DNA from 4 places in the Paenarthrobacter ureafaciens genome. Region 4 is predicted to be linked to each of the others. Evidence: predicted binding sites of a transcription regulator. Region 4 holds the regulator's gene; each other region holds the start of a gene.
The links. Region 4 encodes HrcA, which represses chaperone genes, less so after heat shock. Its sites were predicted from a motif close to TTNGCACTCGNNNNNNNCGAGTGCNAA; they were not measured.
Positions count from the first base shown of each region.

Region 1: the regulator HrcA is predicted to act here: its motif matches at 3,036-3,062, upstream of AUR_RS04250 (FmdB family zinc ribbon protein).
Region 2: the regulator HrcA is predicted to act here: its motif matches at 2,055-2,081, upstream of AUR_RS00040 (Hsp20/alpha crystallin family protein).
Region 3: the regulator HrcA is predicted to act here: its motif matches at 3,461-3,487, upstream of groL (chaperonin GroEL).

Region 1 covers NZ_SBHM01000007.1:1,134-6,994, reverse strand. Annotated here, with positions in the region: gene AUR_RS04260 (DUF4011 domain-containing protein) at 1-1,856, shown strand, start outside; gene AUR_RS04255 (RcpC/CpaB family pilus assembly protein) at 1,860-2,642, opposite strand; gene AUR_RS04250 (FmdB family zinc ribbon protein) at 2,709-2,975, opposite strand; gene AUR_RS04245 (5-formyltetrahydrofolate cyclo-ligase) at 3,129-3,731, opposite strand; gene galU (UTP--glucose-1-phosphate uridylyltransferase GalU) at 3,863-4,768, shown strand; gene AUR_RS04235 (GNAT family N-acetyltransferase) at 4,774-5,400, shown strand; gene AUR_RS04230 (hypothetical protein) at 5,553-5,861, shown strand, end outside.
Region 2 covers NZ_SBHM01000001.1:6,652-12,512, forward strand. Annotated here, with positions in the region: gene AUR_RS00025 (HAD-IA family hydrolase) at 1-137, shown strand, start outside; gene AUR_RS00030 (6-phosphofructokinase) at 134-1,159, shown strand; gene AUR_RS00035 (metal-sensitive transcriptional regulator) at 1,195-1,452, opposite strand; gene AUR_RS00040 (Hsp20/alpha crystallin family protein) at 1,574-1,996, opposite strand; gene AUR_RS00045 (hypothetical protein) at 2,185-2,391, shown strand; gene AUR_RS00050 (zinc-dependent alcohol dehydrogenase family protein) at 2,469-3,467, opposite strand; gene AUR_RS00055 (HAD-IC family P-type ATPase) at 3,490-5,861, opposite strand, start outside.
Region 3 covers NZ_SBHM01000007.1:2,268,899-2,274,759, forward strand. Annotated here, with positions in the region: gene AUR_RS14900 (uracil-DNA glycosylase) at 58-825, opposite strand; gene AUR_RS14905 (DUF3263 domain-containing protein) at 934-1,269, shown strand; gene AUR_RS14910 (LytR C-terminal domain-containing protein) at 1,319-1,939, shown strand; gene AUR_RS14915 (cold-shock protein) at 2,118-2,321, shown strand; gene AUR_RS14920 (IS481 family transposase) at 2,318-3,295, opposite strand; gene groL (chaperonin GroEL) at 3,704-5,329, shown strand; gene AUR_RS14930 (ribonuclease HI family protein) at 5,560-5,861, shown strand, end outside.
Region 4 covers NZ_SBHM01000006.1:111,114-116,974, reverse strand. Annotated here, with positions in the region: gene hemW (radical SAM family heme chaperone HemW) at 1-1,083, shown strand, start outside; gene AUR_RS01625 (DUF4870 domain-containing protein) at 1,125-1,538, opposite strand; gene AUR_RS01620 (DUF3097 domain-containing protein) at 1,654-2,505, opposite strand; gene hrcA (heat-inducible transcriptional repressor HrcA) at 2,722-3,729, shown strand; gene dnaJ (molecular chaperone DnaJ) at 3,779-4,906, shown strand; gene AUR_RS01605 (16S rRNA (uracil(1498)-N(3))-methyltransferase) at 4,909-5,685, shown strand; gene AUR_RS01600 (GerMN domain-containing protein) at 5,722-5,861, opposite strand, start outside.

The DNA.
Region 1 (5,861 bases), on a different contig from region 4:
AGGCGCCGGACCTGGTTCCGCGCTTGGTCCCGGTCTGGTCGGTCAGCCCCTACCTTCTCACCGGGGTTCTTCCGGCCGAGCAGAAGTTCGATGCCGTGGTGATCATCGACGCCGAATCGACGTCCCTCCAAGCGGTGCTCCCGGCTATTGCCCGGGCCCGTCAGGTGGTGGCTTTCGGTGACGCGAAGATCGCCAATGCGCGCACGTTCAGCGTGGCCGTGGAACCTCCGGTAGCGGGGGTAGCCAGCCACGAAGCCGTGGACAGCGCCTTCAAAGCACTGGCACGGATTCTGCCAACGTGGCAATTGAACTGGGTCTACCGTGCGGTGGACGAGGACCTGGTCCTGCAGCTGAGCAAGAACTATTACGACGGCGGACTTCGGCGGCTCCCCGACGGCAGCTCCGTAACGGGCCTGGACCGCTCCATTGTGGTGGAGTACATTCCTGACGGCACCGGCCTGCCGGGAGCCGACCATGAGGGTGTTGAATCCGTCGCAGCCGAGGTGAACCGGGTAGTTGACCTGGTCTTCGAACACGCCCGCCTGCGGCCCCGCACCTCGTTGGCTGTTGTGACGGCCAGCCTGCGCCACGCGGCCCGGATCGGTGAGGCCATCAGGTTGCAGTTGCCCAACCACCCGCTGCTGCAGACCTTCTTCGGTGCCGGTCCGGAGTCCTTCCGGGTGGTTGACCTGGAGCGGGCGCAGGGCCTTGTGCGGGATCACGTGATCTTCTCGCTCGGCTATGGCCGCACGCCGCACGGCCGTGCACTGCACTCCTTCGGTCCGTTGTCCACTGAGGGTGGGCGGAACCGCTTCGCGTTGGCCATGACCCGGGCCAGGCGCTCGATGCACGTCCTGAGCTGCTTCCGCCCGGAGGACCTGGACCTTGACCGGCTTTCGCATGGTGCGGTTGATTTCTACGAACTGCTGGACCGCGAGCTTTCGGGTAACAGCAATCTGGGTACACCCGCTTCCCGCGCGGTGGCCAGCGAACAGGCCCTGGGTGAAGATCCGCTGGTTGCCGACCTCGGTGAGAGATTGCGGGCGAGGGGAGCCCGGGTTTGGCATCTCTACGATGGCGTCCTGGATATTGCCGCAGCCGCCGATCCCGTGCACACCATCGGCAGGGAAGGCGCGGAGATTCCTACCCCCGTGGCCATCGAGTCGGATGGTACGGAACGGTACCGCCGGATGAGCGTCCGTGAGCGCAGCAGGCTCCGCCCGCAGTTGCTTGAGCGGATGGGATGGCGCTACATGTCCTTGTGGACCATCGAGGTTTTCACCGATCCCTCCTCATGTGCCGATCGGATCGGCTCCTACTTGGGGCTCGAAAACCACGTTCCGCAGCCGGCGACTGCGCCCCACCATGGTTTCCTGGACATGGATGTAGAACAATTGGACTTGCGTGACGTCCAGCCCTCCTACATTCGCTCATCACCGGCAACTCCGATGGGCGTTGCGTCAGGGGCCGCAACCGGTGACGGGAAAGAAGCGACCCTGAACCCGGCTGAACCCGGCGCTAAGAGCCAGGATGTGGCCAAAGCCAAGGGCAGCGACGAATCCGGAAGCGGCGAGTCCGGAAGCAAGGGGAGTACCGACGGGATGGCCCAGGCAACGGACGATGATGAAGGCAACGCAGACGCTGCCGGCATGACGGAAAGCACGGAAAAGGAAGAACCGGAAGTGGATAGTGAGGCACCCGAGGACGCCAAGGGAAAGCGTGCTGCGGCTAAGCCCAGTGCTGAAGGCGTCCTGCCGAATAAGGCGGCCGAAGATGATCCGCGCCGATGGGGTGACGAACCCGGCTATGACCATGACCAATGGCTGAAGGAGCAGAAGCCCCCGCACTGGGGCTGACGTTCATTCTGCAGTGTCCGGTGGGCCGGATTGGGGTCCATGCACCAACATAAAGAAAAGCTTGCCGTGCGTTGAAGCGCCGGCAAGCTTTTCTGCTTGCTGGGGGTCTGCGGCTACCACTACCAACCCGTCCGCTTCGGATGTGCCCGGCCATTGACCGGGGGCATCGCCTTGGGCTGAGGTCCACAGCACAGGAACGGCCCCTGCCAGCACGTCATGGCGTGGGGAAGATGCGGATGCCTCGCTGGCCGAGAGGATGACCGAGATGAGCTGCCCGGGCGAGAGTAAGCGAATTGATGCCGGGTCGGCCATTCGGAGCGGGACGGCGGCCGACCCCGGCGGTGCACCGGTGAGCAATCCCGGACCCAGGAAGCTGGTCTCGGTGGGGATTTGGCCTTTGGCCAGTGGTGCAGCGAGTTGGCGGCCTTGAAGACGTGCAGGGTCCTCGATGGCTCCGGGGAAGGAAGCGCTTCGGGGTATGCCGGCGGTGATGAAGTCTGCTTCAGAGACGCTGGCGCCGACCGGGAGGTCCCTGGCCGAAACCACTATGCTGACCTGTTGCTCGGGAACTGGAGTAAGTTGCTGGACGGCGATTCCGGTGGCCAGGCAGAGCAGCAGGGCCACTGTCAGGCGCCGATGCCTGGCTCCGAAGGAAGCGGCGGTGGCTGTCCAGTGCTGCCCGTGACCGCTTGGGTCTGTTGTACGGGTGGTGCCCTGATGGCGCCGGGTCCCGAAGGGCGTTTGCCTGGTGCGGAAGCGCGGTGCGGAGGGTGGCTTGAGTGGCATATGGCCACGCTAGCCAAGGGGTCCGGCCGCAGGGGAGCGGCCGGAAGCCCTATGTGGATAAAGCGATCAGCTGGCGGCGGCAGCAGGCGCAGGAGTCGCAGCGGGTGCCGGGGTCGCGGGAGCCGAAGGAGCGGCCGAAACCGTGCTTCCCTTGGAATCGCGGGAATCCGTGCGGTAGAACCCTGAGCCCTTGAAAACGACGCCGACGCTGTTGAACTTCTTGCGAAGCGCACCCTTGCACTCCGGGCACTCCGTCAGGGAATCGTCCGAAAAGGACTGCACGAGGTCAAAGGCATGGTTGCAGTCTTTGCAGGCGTATGCGTAAGTGGGCACTGAATTCCTCCTTCAGAACAAAGTTCAGGTCCGGCGGCGGCGCGGGGAGGACAACCTCCCTTAGCAGTCGCAGGGCCTGAGTGCCAATTCTATCATCCCGTGGATTCCGCCGGTCGACCGGTCGTTATCTGTGCGGGATACCACGGCATATAACTACCGGCCGAGCCGGACAATTCCCGAGGGCGTCAGAACTTCCGTAACCGGCTGGTCAAAAGCCTCGGCGGGAATAGCACCGGACGGCAACACGTCGTCGTCGTACGTCACCGCTATGGTGCGCGGCCGCTGCGCCGAATCCTTGAGGCCCTGGAGGAAGCGGTCATAGTATCCGCCGCCCTGGCCGATCCTGTTGCCATCGCCGTCAACGGCAGTCGCGGGCATGAAGATGCCTGCCGCGTCCGCTCCTGCCACCGCACTGGTAAGCCTCTCGCCCTCGGGCTCATCGATGGGGGCGTATGTGGACCTCACGAAGGTGGTTTCCGGCGTCCATTCCACCCAGCTCATCGTGCGCCCGGGCTCGCAGACGGGCAACAGGATCCTGTGCCCCTCTTGATGCAGCGCCTCAATCAATGGCAGGGTGGGCGGCTCGAAGGCCACGCCCAAGTAGACGGTAAAGGTGGCCGGGGACCCGCCTGAGACGTCCTTCGCCCAACTCACCCCGTGCCGTGCCAGCGCCTCTCCGGCCGCGGCAATTTGTTCCGGCGTGCGGTTTCGCCGCTGCAGCCGTCGGGCGCTGCGGATTTCTTCCTTGGATTCCATGTCCGTCCGTTTCGTCGAAGTGGTCCGGGGGGGGCAGCGCTGCCCTTGCCGGACGTGAACGTCAACAGATTGTGCACACCCGCACGGCGGGGGTTTACCTTTTGACGTGATCCTTCCGTTAGATTAGTCCGGTGACTCACCATAACAATGCTGTCCGTAAGGCCGTCATCCCCGCAGCGGGTCTCGGTACCAGGTTCCTTCCTGCCACGAAGGCAATGCCGAAGGAAATGCTGCCCGTAGTTGACAAGCCCGCCATCCAGTATGTGGTCGAAGAAGCAGTCAAGGTCGGCTTGCACGACGTCCTCATGATCACCGGCCGCAGCAAGCGTGCCCTGGAGGATCACTTCGACCGTGTGCCGGCGCTTGAAGCCACGCTTGCGGAGAAGGGGGACACCACCAAGCTGGAGGCGATCCAGTCCGCCACCAACCTCGGGGACATCCACTACGTCCGCCAAGGCGATCCCAACGGTTTGGGCCATGCTGTGCTCCGTGCAAAGCAGCATGTGGGGCACGAGCCCTTTGCCGTGCTCCTCGGTGACGACCTCATCGATCCCAAGGACGACCTCCTGAGCGAAATGATCGCCGTGCAGCAGAAGACCGGCGGCTCTGTAGTTGCCCTGATCGAGGTGGAGCCCTCCAAGATCAGCGCCTACGGTTGTGCCGACGTCGAGGAAAACGACGAAGACGGCTACGTACGCATCAAGCAGCTTGTTGAGAAGCCGTCCCCGGAAGAAGCACCCTCCAACCTGGCCGTCATTGGCCGGTACGTCCTGCACCCGGCAGTGTTCGATGTCCTGGAAAACACCGCTCCCGGTCGCGGCGGCGAGATCCAGTTGACCGACGCCCTTGAGGTACTGGCCCGTGGAGAAGGCGAAGGATCCGGCGTCTATGGCGTGGTCTTCCGCGGCCGCCGTTATGACACCGGGGACAAGCTGAGCTACCTCAAAGCCTGCATCGAGCTTGCTTGCGAGCGTGAAGACCTCGGTCCCGAGCTTCGCGAGTGGCTGCCGGACTTCACGGCTTCCCTGCCCAAGTAACTGCGGTGTACGGCTCTGCCATCTGGCCGGTAACGCTGGAAAGCGGAGACCTCGTACTTCGGCCAATCCGGTACCGCGACAAGCGGGAGTGGTCCGAGGTCCGCACGCGGAACAGTGAATGGCTCGCGCCGTGGGAGGCATCCAATCCGGCTCCGGGCGGACGGCTCCCAAGCTACCGCCAGATGGTGGCGTCACTTAATGACCAGGCGAGGCAGGCTACCGCACTGCCTTTCCTGATCACCGAAAGGACTCCCGGTTTCCGCGAGCCGCGCATCGTGGGACAGCTGACCGTCTCCTCGATCGTTTGGGGATCGGCGATGATGGCCACGCTGGGGTACTGGGTGGACAAGGACCGCGCCGGGCGCGGGATTGCCCCAACGGCGGTGGCTATGGCTACGGATCATTGTTTCCGCGCGCTCGGATTGCACCGGATGGAGATCAACATCCGTCCAGAGAACGGGCCCAGCCTGCGCGTGGTGGAAAAGCTCGGATTCCGGGACGAGGGCTACCGGCAGAGGTACTTGCACATCAATGGTGAATGGGCGGACCACCGGTCCTTCGCGCTGACGTCCGAGGAAGTGCCGCAGGGACTTCTGCGAGGTTGGCTGGAACGAAGAACGGGCAGGTCATAGGCCGTTTTTCCCGTTCGCGGCCATCATTTGGGGACTCGCAAGCGACACACCGCAGGCAATGCCGCAGCACCTGACGATTTGCTTCTACGGTTTTGAATGTGGACTTCCCTCTCAGCAGCTCAGTGATACTCGTTGTCACTGTTGCGCTGTGGATGGTGTGGGTGGCGCCCTATGTTCTTCGGAGCAAACGGACGCAGGTCCAAACGGCCACCGTGCCGGGTGAGGTATTCGAGGACAAGCCAGACGAAACGCAGGCAGGGGTGGTCTTTACCGTGGCACCTCAGCAGGAGAAACCGATGGAGACCATGCACAGCAAAGCACAGGCGTCGCCCCAGGAATCCCGTGTGGCTGAGTCGTCTCCCCGGGCTACGCCCAACACGCCGTTTACCATCCGCTACGCAAGGTTGACCCTTGCCCTGGCCGGTTTGATATTGCTGGTCACTGCCGCCGTCTCGGGGGTG
Region 2 (5,861 bases), on a different contig from region 4:
AACTGACCACGGAACGGATCCGGGTCACGTCCTCTCCCGGCAGCGCTCCTCCGCTCCGGATCCAGGTCCGCGACCAAATACTGATGCTGCCGGCAGGGGAGAGCCGGAGTTTCAGGCTGCAGGCGGGATCGCGATGAAAAGGTTGGGGATCCTGACGAGCGGCGGCGACTGCCCGGGCGTCAATGCCGTCGTCCGGGGAGCAGTCCTGGCCGGGGTCCGTACCGGGCAGTATGACTTCGTGGGCTACCTGGACGGTTGGAGCGGCGTGCTCAGCAACAACTCCGTACCCCTGACCCTTGAATCGGTCAGGGGCCTTTCGCGCCTGGGCGGAACAATACTGGGAACCTCCCGGACCAACCCCATCACGTCCGGCGGAGCCCCGGCAGTCATCGCATCCATGGAGCGCGACCACGTTGATGGGTTGATTGCAGTGGGGGGAGAAGGCAGCCTCGCTGCTGCCCGGATCCTGGGCGAATCGGGCATCAAGGTCATCGGCGTCCCCAAGACCATCGACAACGACCTCAGCGCAACGGACTACACCTTCGGGTTCGACACCGCCGTGCAAACGGCCACCGAAGCGATCGATCGGCTGCGCACCACCGGCGAATCCCACCACAGGTGCATGATTGCCGAGGTCATGGGGCGCAACGCCGGTTGGATTGCCCTTCATGCAGGCATGGCCGCCGGAGCGCACGCCATCTTGATCCCGGAACGCCGGGCGAGCCTGGAGCAGGCAGCGGCGTGGGTCCTGTCAGCCCGGAACCGGGGCAGGGCGCCACTGGTGGTGGTGGCAGAGGCCTACGTTCCAGCAGGCCAGGATGCTCCCTACTTCCCGCGCGGACTCGATACCTTTGGCCGTCCGCGCCTGGGCGGCATCGGATACCTCTTGGAGGAACAGCTCCAGGAACTGACGGGAATCGAATGCAGGGCCACGGTCCTGGGTCACATCCAGCGGGGTGGGGCGCCCACGGCATTCGACAGGGTCCTGGCAACGCGGTTGGGAATGGCTGCCGTCCGTGCAGCATCCAAGGGGGAGTGGGGCGTGATGGTTTCCTCGCGGGGCACGGACATCACCACTGTTGCCCTTGCTGCCGCGATTGGTGAGTTGCACACGGTCCCGGAAGACTGGTATTTGGAGGCCGAAATGCTGTTTGGGTGACCTGCCCTGCTGCCCTGCTGCCCTACTGTCGGGCGTCAGGCGAGGGAGAGGAACAGCTTCTCCAGCTCTTTCCTGTCCATCGTTTGGTCCTCCTGGATGATGCACTGCTCCAGGCCCGTGGCGATGATGGCGAAGCCGGCCCGGTCCAGCGCCTTCGAAACTGCGGCGAGCTGGGTGACAACGTCTTTGCAGTCACGGCCTTCTTCCAACATGCGGGTGACGGCGGCGAGCTGCCCCTGTGCGCGCTTGAGGCGGTTGATCACAGGCGTGAGTTCGGTGGGGTTCAGTTCCATGAGGGTGCTCCATCGGTGGGTTGCTGCCCTCCATGGTATACCCCCGTGGGTGTACTGATAGCGGCGGCTGGCGACAGGCCGGGCAGGTGCCGTTCCATTCGCACCTGCCCGCAGCACGTTCTCAACTCCTGGTGATGGGAACCTTCGAGGGCGAAACTGCCGCTGTCTTTTCCGGGATGGGTGCCCGTACTTCGAGGACGCCGTCCTTGTAGGAAGCGGTCACGTCGCCTTCCTTCACGCCGTCCGGCAAAGGTATGCGGCGGACAAAGGAGCCATACCGGAACTCCGAGCGGTAGCTGTCCTTTTCCTTGTGCTCCTTCTTTTCCTGGCGTTCGGCCCGGATGGTCAGGCCGCCGTCGGAGACGGTGATTTCCGCGTCCTTTTCCGGGTCGATGCCGGGAAGTTCGGCACGGATCACCAACGTATTCCCGTCAACCACTTCCTCGACTTTGATCCCCCCGGCGCTGCTGTCGCCGTCGAACAATCTCTCGATAAGCTCCATCGGTGAGCGACGCGCATCAAGCCATTTCGTCAGCTCGGTCATGCCAGCCTCCATCTCTTATCAGCCGCGGAACCTTTCCCGGCAGTACCAGCTTTTCGCCTTGGCAACGCGGCTTCCAGAGTCCAAAGTCCCCGCCCGCGCCGGGGTCTTCCGGCCCTTACCCTGCGCCGGGGACTGCTGCAGGATGGGGACATGCCCGCGGAATTGCCGGGTGCAGGGAGGAGTCAGTGATGGGTGGACGGGTCAACCCGGAGTCGGAGCCCCAACGGCCCAACGACGGCCAGGGAAAAGGGCGTTCCCGCAAGAGGCTGACGGGTCTCCCGCTCCAAGGCAGCCCCTTGGTCCAAAGGCTGCTCCGCATCGGCAAACGCCGGGAGGCCGCGGAAGAAAAGCTGGAGCGCCGGCTGGGTGGAGATGACACGGAGACTCATAGCTGACGTTGCCCCGGGTCCCCCACCCGGCGGCCGCCAGCCCAACACGCCGGACCGGAAACGGCGTCGCCTCGGTGGGTCTGTCACCGCATCTTCAGAACCGCAGCGCCGGTGACGCGGTCGTTGGCCAGATCCTCCAGCGCACGGTCCGCTTCCGTGAAGTCGTAAGTGGTGACGGTAGGGGCCAGGCCGATCTCCGCGGCCAGGGCCAGGAAAGCGGTGCCGTCGGCCCGGGTATTGGCGGTGACGCTGCGGATCTGCCGTTCATAGAAGAGTTCATTTTCGTAATTGAGGGACGGGATGTCCGTGAGGTGGATGCCGGCAATGGCCAGGGTTCCGCCGCGATCCAACGCCCGCAGGGCGGCCGGAACCAGATCGCCCACGGGAGCAAAAAGAATGGCTGAGTCCAGGGGGACCGGCGGAGCATCGTAGGCGTCGCCGGCATAAACCGCTCCGAGGCTGAGGGCCAGGTCCCGGGCTTGTGCCGAACGGGTCATGACGTAAACCGACGCGCCTTGGCTGATGGCGATTTGGGCCGTCAAGTGGGCGGACCCGCCGAAGCCATAGATGCCCAGCCTCCCTCCCGGCGGTAGCGCAGCCCGTTCCAGGGCCCTGTAGCCAATGATCCCCGAGCACAGGAGCGGTGCCGCTTGTTCGTTGGTGAAGCGCGCAGGCAAGGCATAAGCGAAGTCCTCATTCACCGTCATGTGGTCGGCAAAGCCGCCGTCACGGTCCCACCCCGTGAATCGGGGCGCCAGGCAGAGATTCTCCTGGCCGCGCCGGCAGTGGGGGCAGTGGCCACAGGTCTGGCCGAGCCAAGCGACACCGATTCTGTCCCCGCGGGAGAAGCGGCCCCCGCTGAAACTTTCCATGACCGTCCCTACGGCCTCGTGGCCGGGGATCACCCCGGCGTGGCGGGGCGGAAGGTCGCCCTCGGCGAGATGGAGGTCGGTGCGGCAGACACCGCACACATCCACTCGCAGGAGTACCTCGCCCGGCCCGGGCCGCGGGTCCTCGCGTTCGCCCATCCTCAAAGGCTTGTCCGCTATCTTCCCCGGCACATCAACCCACCATGCACGCATGACTCTTCCTCGTCGTCGGATATCAGGAGGCTCGCACGGACCCTTCCCGCCTTCCAGAGGCGAAAGTCACGTCTGCACCGTGGTTGCCACGCGTGACGTACCGTCCCACCAGCTCGACGGCGGTACTTGCCGCCAGTGCCGTCAGCACCGAGACCAGCAGCAGGTCAGGCGGAGGCCATTCGAGCAGGAAGAACCCGCGGAGGAAATCAAGGCCCATCACCGCTGCCATCCCCACGTAGCATCCCGCCAGGACCAGTACCTTCGTTGCGTTCAGGGGCCGGGCAGTCACAGCCAGGATCCACGATCCGATGATGGTCAAGGTGATGGTGGTGGCCGAGCGGCTTGTCAGGACCCTGTGATCGCCGCTGAGGGACGCATAGGTGTTGACCCCAAGAATGGCTGTGGCCGTGATGACTCCTGCCGGTATCGCGAAGGACAGGGAACGCTTCAGAAAGCCCGGGACGTAGCGACGACTGCTGGGCAGGAGTGCCAGGAAGAACGCCGGTAATCCAATGGTCAAGCCATCGACGGCGGACAGTTGGCGGGGGAGGAAAGGATACGGCTGCAGCAACAATCCGCAGGCCACGGCCAGGACCGTGGCGTAGGCGGTCTTGCTGAGGAAGAGCATCGATACCCGTTCCATGTTGTTGATAGCCCTGCGCCCTTCGGCCACAATGCCCGGCAGGCGGCTGAAGCGTCCATCGAGCAGGACCAGCCGTGCCACGGCCTTGGTTGCCGGGGCGGCCGTGTCCATCGCGATGCCCAGGTCGGCAACCTTAAGCGCGGGAATGTCATTGACGCCGTCGCCCGTCATGGCAACAGTGTGGCCTTTTCGTTGAAGGGCCTGGATCAGGTCCTTCTTCTGGTGGGGGCCTACCCGGCCGAACACAGCATTGTCCTGGACGCAGGATGCCAGGGCTTCAGGATCCGCGGGGAGTGTTGTGGCGTCACAGGCAGGGCGGCCTCCCAGTCCCAACCTCCCGGCCAGCAGTCCCACTGTCCGGGGATCGTCGCCGGAAAAGATCTTGATCTGTACGCCCTGTTCCCGGAAGTAGTCCAGTGTGGCTGAGGCGTCCTCCCGTATCGATTCCCGAAACGTGACCAGCAGCACCGGTGAAGCGCCGGCGGGAGAAGGAATCCCGCCGGTACCCCCGGCGTCGTTTCCTGTAGCCAGTACCAGAGCCAGGGTTCGGAGACCGGAGGAGGCCAAGGCGGAAGCGCGCCCACGCGCCTCTTCAGCCGTGCCAAGAACAACCCCGGGGGCACCCAGGAGCCACGTCCGGGGCACTCCTGAGGCGCCGGCGAGCGTGACGGAGCTCCAGCGCCGCGCAGGGTCGAAAGGCACCGAGGCCAGGGGAGGTTGTGCACTTCGCGGAGGAAAGGCGGCCTTTAAGGCGCGGGCGGTCGCGTTTGTACGCTGGGTGGCACCGAAGCATTCCAGGGCATCCCGCCACTCCGGAAATTCTTCTTCCGGTCCGAGCAGATGAACTGCGTCGAAAACCATCCGGCCGTCCGTCAGCGTCCCGGTCTTATCCAGGCACAGGACGTCTACCCTCGCCAAGACCTCCACGGCGGCCAGTTCCTGGACGATGACCCGCAGCCTGGCCAGCCGGATCGCCCCGACGGCGAACGCCACGCTGGTCAGCAGGACCAGGCCCAAGGGGATCATCGCGATGGTGCTGGCCACAGCCGGCACCACGCCTTCCTTCCAGTCGCCGGACGCGAGCGCCGCGTTCCATCCGCCGTGCTGGATCATTTGGGAATTGAGGACCAGTGCAGACAACGGAAGGACCAGCCATGCAATGACTTTCAGGACCTTGTTGATTCCGGAGCGGATCTCGGAGGTCACGAGCGAGAAGCGTTTGGCTTCCGTCGCGATGCGTTGGGCGAAGGTCTCAAGGCCCACGGTGGTGATCCGGGCGAACCCCGATCCGGACACCACCAATGAACCCGACAGCAGGACCTGGCCTGCACTCTTCCGGACGGGTTCGGATTCTCCCGTCAGAAGTGATTCGTCGACGTCGAGGCTGCCGTCGCCAAGGCTGACGGCGTCGGCAGACACTTGGTCCCCGGCGCCCAAAACCACAATGTCGTCCTTGACGAGGTCCCGTCCCGGGATCACTTGCTCCGTCCCGTCCCGGAGCACAGTTGCCGGCGCACTGTGCAGGATGGCCAAACGGTCCAGGGCCCGTTTGGCCCGGTACTCCTGGACCACTCCGATAATGATGTTTCCCATCGCGGCGAGCCCGAAGAGTGCATCCTGCCATTGCCCCAGGACGAGCAACATCGCAAAGGCCGCAAAAACCAGGCCATTGAAGAGTGTCAGGACGTTCGCCCTGATGATGGCGCGCAGGCTGCGACTGGCTGGTAGTTGTGCGCTGTTGTCCAGGCCAT
Region 3 (5,861 bases), on a different contig from region 4:
GAGGGATCCCCAGCAGGGGGTGGGATGTGCCAGAGGAAGCTGCGAAAAGGCGTGGGGTTACAGGACGGGGAGTTCCCAGTCGACGGGTTCGGCGCCCTGTTCACGCAGCAGCTCGTTCGTCCGGCTGAAGGGCTTGGACCCAAAAAATCCGCGGGACGCCGACAACGGACTTGGATGTGCGGACACAATAGACGGTGCCCCGTTCAGCAGTGGCCCCACGGACTCCGCGTCCTTCCCCCAAAGAACGGCCACGAGCGGCTTAGGCTGCCCGTCGGCGTCGGTGCGGTTCACCACGGCCTTGACGGCCGCCGTCGTGATGGTTTCCCATCCCTTGCCGCGGTGCGAGCCTGCGTTCCCGGCATTCACGCTGAGGACGCGGTTCAACAGCAGCACTCCCTGGCCCGCCCAGGCACTGAGGTCGCCGTGGACGCGTGGCGGCAGCCCAAGGTCGTCGTGGAGTTCGCGGTAGATATTGGCCAGGCTCCGGGGGATGGGCCGCGTCTCCCGGGAGACGGAGAAGGAAAGCCCGACGGCGTGTCCCGGCGTGGGGTACGGGTCCTGTCCCAGTATCAGGACCTTGACGTCGGCCAGCGGCTGACGAAAAGCCCTCAGCACATTGCCGGCGGCGGGAAGAACCTGCGCTCCCAGCCCGGCCTGCGCAGCGACGAAGCCCAGTGCCGCGCGAAGCTGCGGCTCAACCGGGCTCAGGGCCTGCGCCCAGTCCGGCGCCATCAAGTCCTCCAGCGGCGTGTCCAACAGTTCATCAAAGCCCTGACCCGAGGGGCTTGCAGGTTCCAAGTCAAAGAGCGCTTCCTCACCAGTCACCCGGCAATTGTCTCCCGTGACGCGCGGCACTTCCGAATGACAGTGGTGTTATTCGCCCGTAACATGGGGAGGAGGAAATCCCCTTACCCGCGTCTTGAGGAGTGTGCCGTGGCCGAACCCGCGCCGGAATCGATGGCGGAGCAGGGCACCGGTTTCGCCCTTGCAGACCTGGCCGCAGGTGTTCGGGAAGATTCTCCGTTGAGTGAGCGCGAGCAGCAGATACTGGCCCTGGAGCGGCAGTGGTGGAAGTACGCCGGGGCCAAGGAACAGGCCATCCGCGAACTGTTTGATCTCTCCGCTACGCACTATTACCAGATCCTGAATGCGCTGATCGATACCGAGGACGCCTTGGCCCACGATCCCATGCTGGTCAAGAGACTGCGTAGACTACGTACGTCGCGCCAGCGTGCGCGCACAGCGCGTCGCTTGGGGTCCGACGCATAATTCGCACGGCTGAACTGTCAGCAGCAACCAGCAAGGACAACGCTTCACCATGACCAAATATGCCAAGGATGAATTCGACCGGGTTCCGCAAAACACGTCCCGTCAGGGTGTGCACAGGGACGCCACGGAAACGCCGCGGCCTACTCTGTGGCCGGTCCTCACTGTGGGCGCCGTGGCCTTGGTCCTTGGCCTGGTGGCGTTCCTGATCCTTCCGCGGCTGGGCATCGTGGCGCCCTCGGCATCTTCCAGCACCTCGACGCCGGCCGCACAGCAGAGCGAGGCGGCACCTTCGGCAACACCCACGACGTCGGAGAGCGCGCCTATCGCTTCGGGCGAACCCACTCCGGACACGACTGCCTCGGAGTCGCCGTCTGCAACGCCATCACCGGCTCCTGTGGACAAGACCACCGCAGTGGCTGTTTACAACGGCACTGCCACCGCCGGGCTGGCCAGCCGCGTCGCCGGGTTGGTTCAGGGAGACGGCTGGGCTCTGGGCGCGGTGGGAAACTGGGGAGGACTTCCGCAGCAGACGTCCGTGGTCTTCTACAACGCTCCGGAGCAGAAGGCGAACGCCGATGCCGTAGCTTCCCTGCTGGGCATCACCACCGTTGTGGAGTCCCCGGACGTGCAGCAGCCCCTGGTCGTCGTAGTGGGACCCGGCTACCAGTAAACAGCCGAAAATACAGGGATCCGGAGTCCATCCGGCAGAACTCGGTTAAGCCTCAATAACAAAAGCAGCCCCTCACCGGCCGGGAGCAGCGAAGCGGCCGTGACAGTGGTTACAGTGGATGAATTCCGGCGCGGAGATCCCGGCTGCCGGCAACAGCTTCTGTGAAAGTGTGGGCATTATGGCTTTGGGGACCGTCAAGTGGTTCAACGCCGAAAAAGGGTACGGCTTCATCACTGTGGATGATTCCGGCGACGACGTTTTTGTCCATTGGTCGGCGATCCAGATGGACGGTTACCGCGCCTTGGAAGAGGGGCAACGCGTGGAGTTCGAACTCGGCGAAGGCCTCAAGGGGCCGCAGGCTGAAAGCGTGCGTGTAGCCTAGCTGTAATTCCCACTGAGGTTGTGAACGCGGCTGATGGGGGTTTTGCCTCCGATGCCGGTATGGGTTCGGTGATGATTGTAATGGTGGAGCCATGCCGGGTAGGTGGCGGCGCGCTCGGTTTCTGAGGTGTAGGGCCGGGCGTAGGCCCATTCGGTGGCGAGGGTGCGGTTGAAGCGTTCCACCTTGCCGTTGGTTTGGGGTCGGTAGGGGCGGGTGCGCCGGTGTTTGAGGTGCGGTCTCAGGGCTGCTGCGAAGGTCCGGGAGCGGTAGCAGGACCCGTTGTCCGTGAGCACCGCTTTGACGGTGATGCCGTGGGCGGCGAAGAATGCGGCGGCTCGCAGCCAGAAGGCGGCGGCCGTTTCCTTCTTTTCGTCGTTGAGGATTTCGGAGTACGCGAGCCGGGTGTGGTCATCGACGGCATGATGCAGGTAGGCATAACCGGTCCCGGCACGGCGGTTCCGCTGCCCCTTGGCGCGTCCGAGGGCGCGGTGTCCGCCGCCGTCGGGGATGCGCCCAAGCTTCTTGATGTCCACGTGGATCAGGTCTCCGGGGTTCTCGTGCTCGTAGCGCTGCGGTGCAGGTGTGCGAACGGGCAGACCGGTGCCCTGATCCAGGCAGGCCAGCCGGGGCATCCGGTACCGGGTCAGGACCTTGCCGACGGTGGAGCGGGCCAAGCCCAGGTGGGCCGCTATCCGGTGCGGTCCCCACCGCCGATTGAACCTCAACCCCACAATGCGGCGTTCGGTGCGTACGGGGGTGCGTTTCGGGCTCCGCCGCGGGCGGGAGGACGCGTCAGCCATGCCGTCCTCACCACGGACCCTGTAGCGGTCCACCCACTTCTTGGCCGTCGCTGGTGAGCATTGAAAACGTTCCGCGGCCCGGCGCAACGTCCAGCCCTCCTCAACGACCAAACGGGCCAGCTTCGCCCTGGCCTTAGGTGTCAGATCGGCGTTGGCATGGGTAACGTAGGACAACGAGAGCCTCCTGGCGTCGAGATGAGTGTGGTAACCCAAATCGATACCGGAGGCTTTCGCCTTTTACATCACGCCACGCTGTTCACAACCTCCATGGGAACTACACCTAGCGGCTCAGCTTTCGGCTGAATGGGCCTCGCTGTGGGTAGCAGCGAGGCCTTCCTGCTTGCACTCTCCACGGTCGAGTGCTAATTATTGATTTAGCACTCCTAAGCATCGACTGCTAATTTCGGCCCCGTCCGCGGAGCAGGGATTACCGCCGCTGCCAAGGAGGAACAAGAAACACCCTGATGGGGTGAGGTCCGGAGCGCGGGGCATACAGAGGCCGCGAGCGAAGGGCCGTCCGTCGCGGGCATCCCATCTGACAGGTACCTTCTTAACGACTGTCCCGAAAGGACTACCGCCGTTATGGCCAAGATCATTGCATTTGATGAAGAGGCACGCCGCGGCCTCGAGCGGGGCCTGAACACCCTCGCTGACGCCGTCAAGGTTACCCTCGGCCCGCGTGGACGCAACGTCGTCCTCGAAAAGAAGTGGGGCGCTCCCACGATCACCAACGATGGCGTTTCCATCGCCAAGGAGATCGAGCTGGACGATCCTTACGAGAAGATCGGTGCTGAGCTGGTCAAGGAAGTTGCCAAGAAGACGGATGACGTCGCTGGCGACGGTACCACCACCGCTACTGTCCTCGCACAGGCCCTGGTCAAGGAAGGCCTGCGCAACGTTGCTGCCGGCGCCGACCCGCTGTCCCTGAAGCGCGGCATCGAGAAGGCAGTGGACGCTGTTATCAGCGAACTGCTTGCTTCCGCCAAGGAAATCGAAACCAAGGAAGAGATCGCAGCTACGGCTTCCATCTCCGCCGGTGACCAGGAAATCGGTGCACTGATCGCCGAAGCCCTGGACAAGGTGGGCAAGGAAGGCGTCATCACGGTCGAGGAATCCAACACCTTCGGCCTGGAGCTGGAACTCACCGAGGGCATGCGCTTCGACAAGGGTTACATCTCCGCTTACTTCGTCACCGACGCTGAGCGCCAGGAAACGGTCCTCGAAGACCCGTACATCCTGATCGTCAACTCCAAGATCTCCAACGTGAAGGAACTCGTCACGGTTCTGGAGAAGGTCATGCAGTCCAACAAGCCGCTGCTGATCATCGCCGAAGACATCGAGGGCGAGGCCCTGGCCACCCTGATCGTCAACAAGATCCGTGGCACCTTCAAGTCCGTTGCCGTCAAGGCTCCGGGCTTCGGTGACCGCCGCAAGGCCCAGCTGGCCGACATCGCCATCCTCACCGGTGGCCAGGTCATCTCCGAAGAGGTAGGCCTCAAGCTGGAGAACGCTGGACTGGAACTCCTCGGCACCGCCCGCAAGGTTGTTGTCACCAAGGACGAGACCACCATCGTTGAAGGTGCTGGCGACGCCGAGCAGATCGCCGGCCGTGTTGCCCAGATCCGCGCCGAGATCGAGAACTCCGATTCCGACTACGACCGCGAGAAGCTGCAGGAACGCCTGGCCAAGCTGGCCGGCGGCGTTGCAGTCATCAAGGCCGGTGCCGCTACCGAAGTTGAGCTCAAGGAACGCAAGCACCGTATTGAGGACGCCGTCCGCAACGCGAAGGCTGCCGTTGAAGAAGGCATCGTTGCCGGTGGTGGTGTTGCCCTCATCCAGGCGGGCGCCAAGGCATTCGCCAACCTCACGCTGCAGGGTGACGAGGCAACGGGTGCCAACATCGTCAAGGTTGCCATCGACGCACCGCTGAAGCAGATCGCTTTCAACGCAGGCATGGAGCCGGGCGTTGTGGTGGACAAGGTTCGCGGCCTGCCTTCCGGCCACGGCTTGAACGCTGCCTCCGGCGTCTACGAAGACCTGCTGGCTGCCGGCGTCAACGACCCCGTAAAGGTCACCCGTTCGGCCCTCCAGAACGCAGCTTCCATCGCTGGTCTCTTCCTGACCACCGAGGCTGTTGTTGCTGACAAGCCGGAGAAGAACGCTCCGGCTCCGGGCGGCGACGAGATGGGCGGCATGGGCGGCTTCTAAGCCTCCTGTCCTGCAGCATCAGGCTTAGCAACGACGACGGCGGTCCTCACCTTCGGGTGGGGGCCGCCGTCGGCGTTTCCTGCCAGGGCTCGTTTGACGCGTGGATCGGCGAAAAGCCGCGAATGCGCCGGGTTCGTGGGGAAAATTGCGGCGAGTTGGCAGGGTTCCCGCGGTCACGATGGAGGAGTGACGCGGCTTCAGTGTCTGTGAGGTCTGGCAGGATTGATTGCATGACGATTATTGCTGCCGCCGATGGTTCTGCCCTCGGTAATCCCGGGCCGGCCGGATGGGCCTGGTATGTTGACGACTCTTGTTGGCGCGCCGGTGGATGGCCCCACGGAACCAACAACATGGGCGAACTAATGGCGGTGCTGGACCTCTTCCGTTCCACCGCCCACATTCCGCACGAAGAGCTGCGGATTCTCTGCGACAGCCAATATGTCATCAACTGCATCACCAAGTGGATGCCGGGGTGGAAACGCAAGGGTTGGCGCAAGGCCGACGGTAAGCCCGTGTTGAATGTCGATCTCCT
Region 4 (5,861 bases):
ACCTACACCGCGACGGAACTGGGCGGGGGAGCCTCACAAGCTGCCTACTCAGGTACCGCAGCGTCGGAGGTGGACTTCGCAGCGAAAGTGCTTGAGGATTCAGGCCTGCCGCGGCGTCCCATGAGTACCGTTTTCTTTGGCGGTGGCACGCCCACGCTGCTGCCGGCCGAAGACCTCGCGGAGATCCTGCGGACCGCAGTGGGGCATTGGGGGCTGGAAGAAGGCGCTGAGGTCACCACGGAGGCCAACCCGGATTCGGTAACCCGTGAATCGTTGCAGGTCCTCAAGGACGCTGGCTTCACCCGCGTCTCCTTTGGCATGCAGTCGGCAGTCCCGCACGTCCTCAAGGTACTGGACCGGACCCACACGCCACGCCGTGTCCCCCAGGTTGTCCAGTGGGCCCGGGAAGCAGGGCTGGCCGTCAGCCTGGACCTGATTTACGGGACGCCGGGGGAGTCCATGGCCGACTGGCGGGAGTCGTTGGAGACCGCGCTCTCCTACGAGCCCGACCACATCAGCGCCTACGCCTTGATCGTGGAGGAGGGGACCAAGCTTGCCGCCCAGATCCGCCGTGGCGAGGTGCCCGGCATCGACGACGACGACCACGCGGCCAAGTATGAACTTGCCGACCAGCTGATCTCGGAAGCCGGCCTGGGCTGGTATGAGGTCAGCAACTGGGCCAGGACACCTGAGCAGGCCTGCCGCCACAACCTGGCATATTGGCGCGGCGACGACTGGTGGGGTATCGGCCCCGGAGCGCATTCCCATGTGGGTGGCGTCCGGTGGTGGAACGTGAAGCACCCCGCTGCCTATGCTTCCCGCCTGGTGGCCGGAGAGTCTCCGGCTGCGGGCAGGGAAACGCTCGACGCCGGAACACGGGACGTGGAGCGGATCATGCTGGAGGCGCGGCTTGTGTCAGGCCTGGCAATAGACGGCTTGGACAAGGACGGCAGGCGTGCTGTGGCGGGTTTGATAGCCGATGGCCTGGCCGAACCTGCTGCGGCCTTCCAAGGTCGCTTGGTGCTGACCCTTAAGGGACGTTTGTTGGCCGATGCGGTAGTGCGGCGCATCCTGCCGGACTGACTTACGGAAAGATCGGCCCTGCGGAAAGATCGGCGTCGCCGCTACTTGATCCAGCGAAGGTTGAAGCGGTAGCGGTGCGGCTGGCCGTGGTTCACGCGGATGCCGGCGGAGACGGAGAAGCACGTGAGTGCCACCCAGATTGCCGTGGCGATGACGGCAAAGATGTTCCCTACAACCGGTAGCAGTACGAGGATGTTCGCTACGGCCGCTGCAATGGTGGGCGGCAGCGTGAAGTTGAGCGCTTCCTTGGATTCCTGCGCTGTAAAGGGACCCCTGTCGCGGAAAATCAAGTAAATCAGCAGCGAGGGCAGGCACCCGAGGATTCCACCGAAGTGCGCCAGGGTTGCCCACTGGCGGTCCTCGCTGGCTGTGAGAGGGAGTGCGTTTGCAGGCGCGCCATGGTACTGGGGCTGACCTGCGGCCCTGCCCGGTTCTTCTGGGGCGTTCTCTGACACGTTGGTTCCCTTTGCTATAAAAAATGCTGCGGTGTTGCTGTCCCAGAATATAGGGTCCGGGGCTGTTCCGGGACCAACCCGCCGCCCGCCGCCGTCGGACGCCCGGGCGCTGGAGTCAGGGCGCGGTGAGGAAGTCGATGACTTCCTCGACGCGGCCCAGGAGGGAGGCTTCAAGGTCGGCGTAGGTGCGGACCGCGCCCAAAAGGCGCTGCCAGCCGATTCCGATGTCCTCCGCAGTCTCGTGCGGCCAGCCAAAAGCGCGCAGGATCCCCGTCTTCCAGTCCGTACCGCGGGGAACATCGGGCCATTGGGCGATGCCAAGGACCTTGGGCCGGATCGCCTGCCAGACATCCACGTAGGGGTGTCCCACGATCAGGACGTTACGGGCAGCGCCCGGCAAGGTCATCGCTTCGGCGGCGATCCGCGATTCCTTGGAGCCGGCTACGAGGTGGTCCACGAGGATTCCCAGTTTGCGCCCCGGGCCGGGGTTGAAGGCTGCTATCGCGGCTTTGAGGTCATCCACCCCGTGCAGGGGCTCGACGACGATGCCCTCCACGCGGAGGTCGTCACCCCATACTTTTTCCACGAGTTCCGCATCGTGCTTGCCCTCCACCCAGATGCGGCTCGCTTTGGCCACCTGGGCCCGTTGGCCACTGACGCGCACGGAACCCGAAGCTGTCCGGGTGGGGGAGGCTGCAGTGGCGGGCGCCTTGGGCGCGGGAGGCAGGAGCCGGATGGGCTGACCTTCCAGCAGGAAGCCGAAGCCCAGCTGGAAGGACTTGGTTTTTCCGCGCCGGTCTTCGAGGGCCACGATGTGCATCCCGCCGGACTTTTCCACGCGGGTGACCGCACCCACCCAACCGGATTGGGCATCCTCCAGCACCATCCCGCGCTGCACGGGTACCTCCGGGAGCCGCTGTTGGGCAGGAGCGGTCAGGTCCTGTGGACCCCAGGTGTCATAAGCCAAGGAATGACCTACCTCTTCGGGCTTGGACGGCTGCCGGGCCGCAGTCGCCGCCAGGCCTGCCATGGATGTCTGCGCGGGCGGTTTCAATGCTAGCAACGCGGTGGCTCATACTAGACTTGTTAGCACTTGGGCATGTCGAGTGCTAAGCAAAAGGGTCAGCTGAAGGTCCCTCGTGCATCAGTGCATGGGCCGGATGGTCTGTCAGGAGGTGTTGGAATGAGTGAGCCACGCAAACTCGAAGTGCTGCGTGCCATTGTTGAGGACTACGTACATTCGCGGGAGCCTGTTGGTTCCAAGGCCCTGGTAGAACGCCACCACCTGGGCGTATCCAGTGCGACCATCCGCAACGACATGGCGGTGCTTGAAGAAGAGGGGCTGATCGCAGCGCCACACACCAGCGCCGGCCGTATTCCGACGGACAAGGGCTACCGCCTGTTCGTCGACCGGATCTCCCAGGTAAAGCCCTTGTCGGCCGCTGAGCGTCGTGCCATCCACTCCCTGCTTGAGGGGCCGGATGATATGGACGACATCCTTGAGCGGACCGTGAGGCTCCTGTCGCAGCTGACCAACCAGGTAGCCGTCGTGCAGTATCCGCACTCCAAGCGCGCCGTGGTGCGCCATGTTGAGTTCGTCCTCCTCGGGCCAAAGCAAGTGCTCGTGGTGCTGATTGCCGACACTGGAAGCGTTGGGCAGAAGGTCATCGATGCCGGTGCCGACGTTGCCAACGAGGCCCTCATGGCGCTGCGTTCACGGTTCCTGGGCAGCATCGCCGGCACGCAGATGGACCTCCTTCCGCAGGTCTTGCCGTCCGTGGTGGCGCTGTGCCCGCCGGAGCTGCGGGGACTGGCCCAGATGCTGGCCAACGGACTCCAGGCCCTCAGCGATACCAGTAAGGAAGAGCGGATCCTGATGGCCGGCACGGCCAACCTCGCCCGTTCCAACGTGGACTTCCCCCTGAGCATAGGGCCGGTGCTGGAGGCCCTTGAGGAACAAGTTGTCATGCTCCGGTTGTTGTCGGACATGGGGGATGATCCGCGCGGCGTGACAGTGAGCATCGGCCGGGAAAATCCCTACGACGGGTTGGCCGAGGCCTCCGTGGTGGCTACCGGTTACGGTTCCGGCGCCAAGGTTGGAGTCCTCGGTCCCACCCGTATGGACTACCCCACCACCATGGCGGCAGTCCGCGCCGTAGCGCGCTACCTTTCCCGAATTCTCGGCGGCTGAAACCGGCCGTCACCAAAGACCGCAGTACAACAAGGAAGAGATACCGACTTTGAGCAGCCACTATGACGTTTTGGGAGTCTCGCCGGAAGCCACCGGGGAAGAGATCAAAAAGGCGTACCGCAAGTTGGCGCGCAAGCTCCACCCGGATGTAAATCCGGGGGAGGATGTCGCCGAACGCTTCAAGGCCGTGACCCACGCTTACGAAGTCCTGTCAGACCCGCAAAAACGCAGGGTGTACGACGCCACGGGCAATGAAAACGGAACGGACAACGGCTTCGGCGGCGGCTATTCCGGGCAAGGCTTTGCCTTCCAGGACATTTTCGACACCTTCTTTGGCGGGGGCGGGGGTCACGGAGGGCCCGCGTCCCGCGTGCGCCGTGGCCAGGACGCCCTCATCAGCGTGCGCATTGATCTCAAGGACGCCGTGTTCGGCGTCAACAAGAAGCTCGAAGTGGACACCGCTGTTGTGTGCCCCACCTGTGACGGCAGCTGCTGCCGTCCGGGTACCCACCCGGAACGCTGTGACATTTGTGGCGGCAGTGGCCAGGTCCAGCGCGCTGTGCGCTCCATTCTGGGTCAGGTCATGACCACCGCGCCCTGCGGATCCTGTGAAGGATTCGGCACCATCATCAAGGATCCCTGCAACGAGTGCAGCGGCCAGGGCAGGATCCGCAGCCGCCGGTCCCTCACCATCAAAGTGCCCGCCGGTGTGGCCACGGGGACCCGTATCCAGCTGTCCGGCCAGGGCGAGGCAGGCCCCGCCGGTGGTCCGGCAGGCGACCTGTACGTGGAGATCCGCGTCAACAGCGATTCCACCTATATCCGCGAAGGGGACGATCTCCACGCCACGCTAAGTGTTCCCATGACTGCAGCCGCACTAGGCACGGAGTTGACCCTGGAGACCTTCGACGGTCCGCAGGAGATCGATGTGACGGCCGGTACGCAGTCCGGCGAGATCATCACCCTGCGCGGGCTCGGCGTGACGCATCTTCGCGGTTACGGCCGCGGCGACCTCAAAGTGCACCTGCACGTGGAGACGCCAACCAAGCTGGACGCCGCCCAGGAAGACCTGCTCCGTCAACTCGCCAAACTCCGCGGAGAACAGTTCACGGACGGGAAGCTCGTTGCCAGCGGCGGGATGTTCGCCAAGCTGCGGGACAAGCTCGGTAACCTGTAGCGGTGAGCAACCCCGTATTCTTCGCCCCCGCCGGCAGCCTTGGCGGATTGGTGTCTGGTTCCGTCTTTGTCCTGGAGGGCCCGGAGGCGCGGCACGCCGTGACAGTGAAGCGTCTGTCCGCGGGCGAACCGGTGGATATTTCCGACGGTGAAGGTGCCAGGCTGACGGGTAGGGTCTCCGAGGCAGGGCAAGGCTCGCTGTCCGTGGTTGCGGAAGAAGTAGCCTTTGAGGAACGTCCCGCTGTCCGGTTGGTGCTCGTGCAGGCGCTTGCCAAAGGAGACCGCGACGAACTCGCCATCGAAACGGCTACCGAGCTCGGCATTGATGCTGTGATCCCCTGGCAGGCGGAGCGCTCCATTGTGCGGTGGAAGGGCGATCGCGCCGCGAAAGCGCACGCGAAGTGGCAGTCCGTGGTGACTGCAGCAGCGAAACAAGCACGCCGGGCCTGGATTCCTGAAGTCAGGGACCTGGTGGACACTACAGCGTTGGCCAAAGCGGCCGCCGCGGCGGATTTGGCGGTGATCCTCCACGAGGACGCCAAGAACTCCCTGCGTTCGGTGATTGAGGAGGCCGGGTTCCTCTCGAACAGCGGCCCGGACGCCGCGAGGGAAGTCCTCCTGATCGTCGGTCCAGAGGGTGGGATGGCTCCCCGTGAGGTGACCAGGCTCAGTGATGCCGGCGCGGTGACGGCGCTTTTGGGGCACCACGTGTTGCGATCGTCAACGGCCGGACCGGCCGCCGTCGTTCTGTTGAGCGATATTCTGGGCCGCTGGCGTTAGCAGACGGCGGACCGGCCCAACCGCCCGGGCCAGGGCTCACTCGACCTTGAAGAGGCGGGTGTCCAGGGTGGTCTCGTCTGCGCGGCCGGATTCATCCACCTGAACAACCCGGAGTTCATACTTGCCGGGCTTCAGCGTGGCCCCGAAGGAGAAAACCCCGTATTGTCCGGGATCTC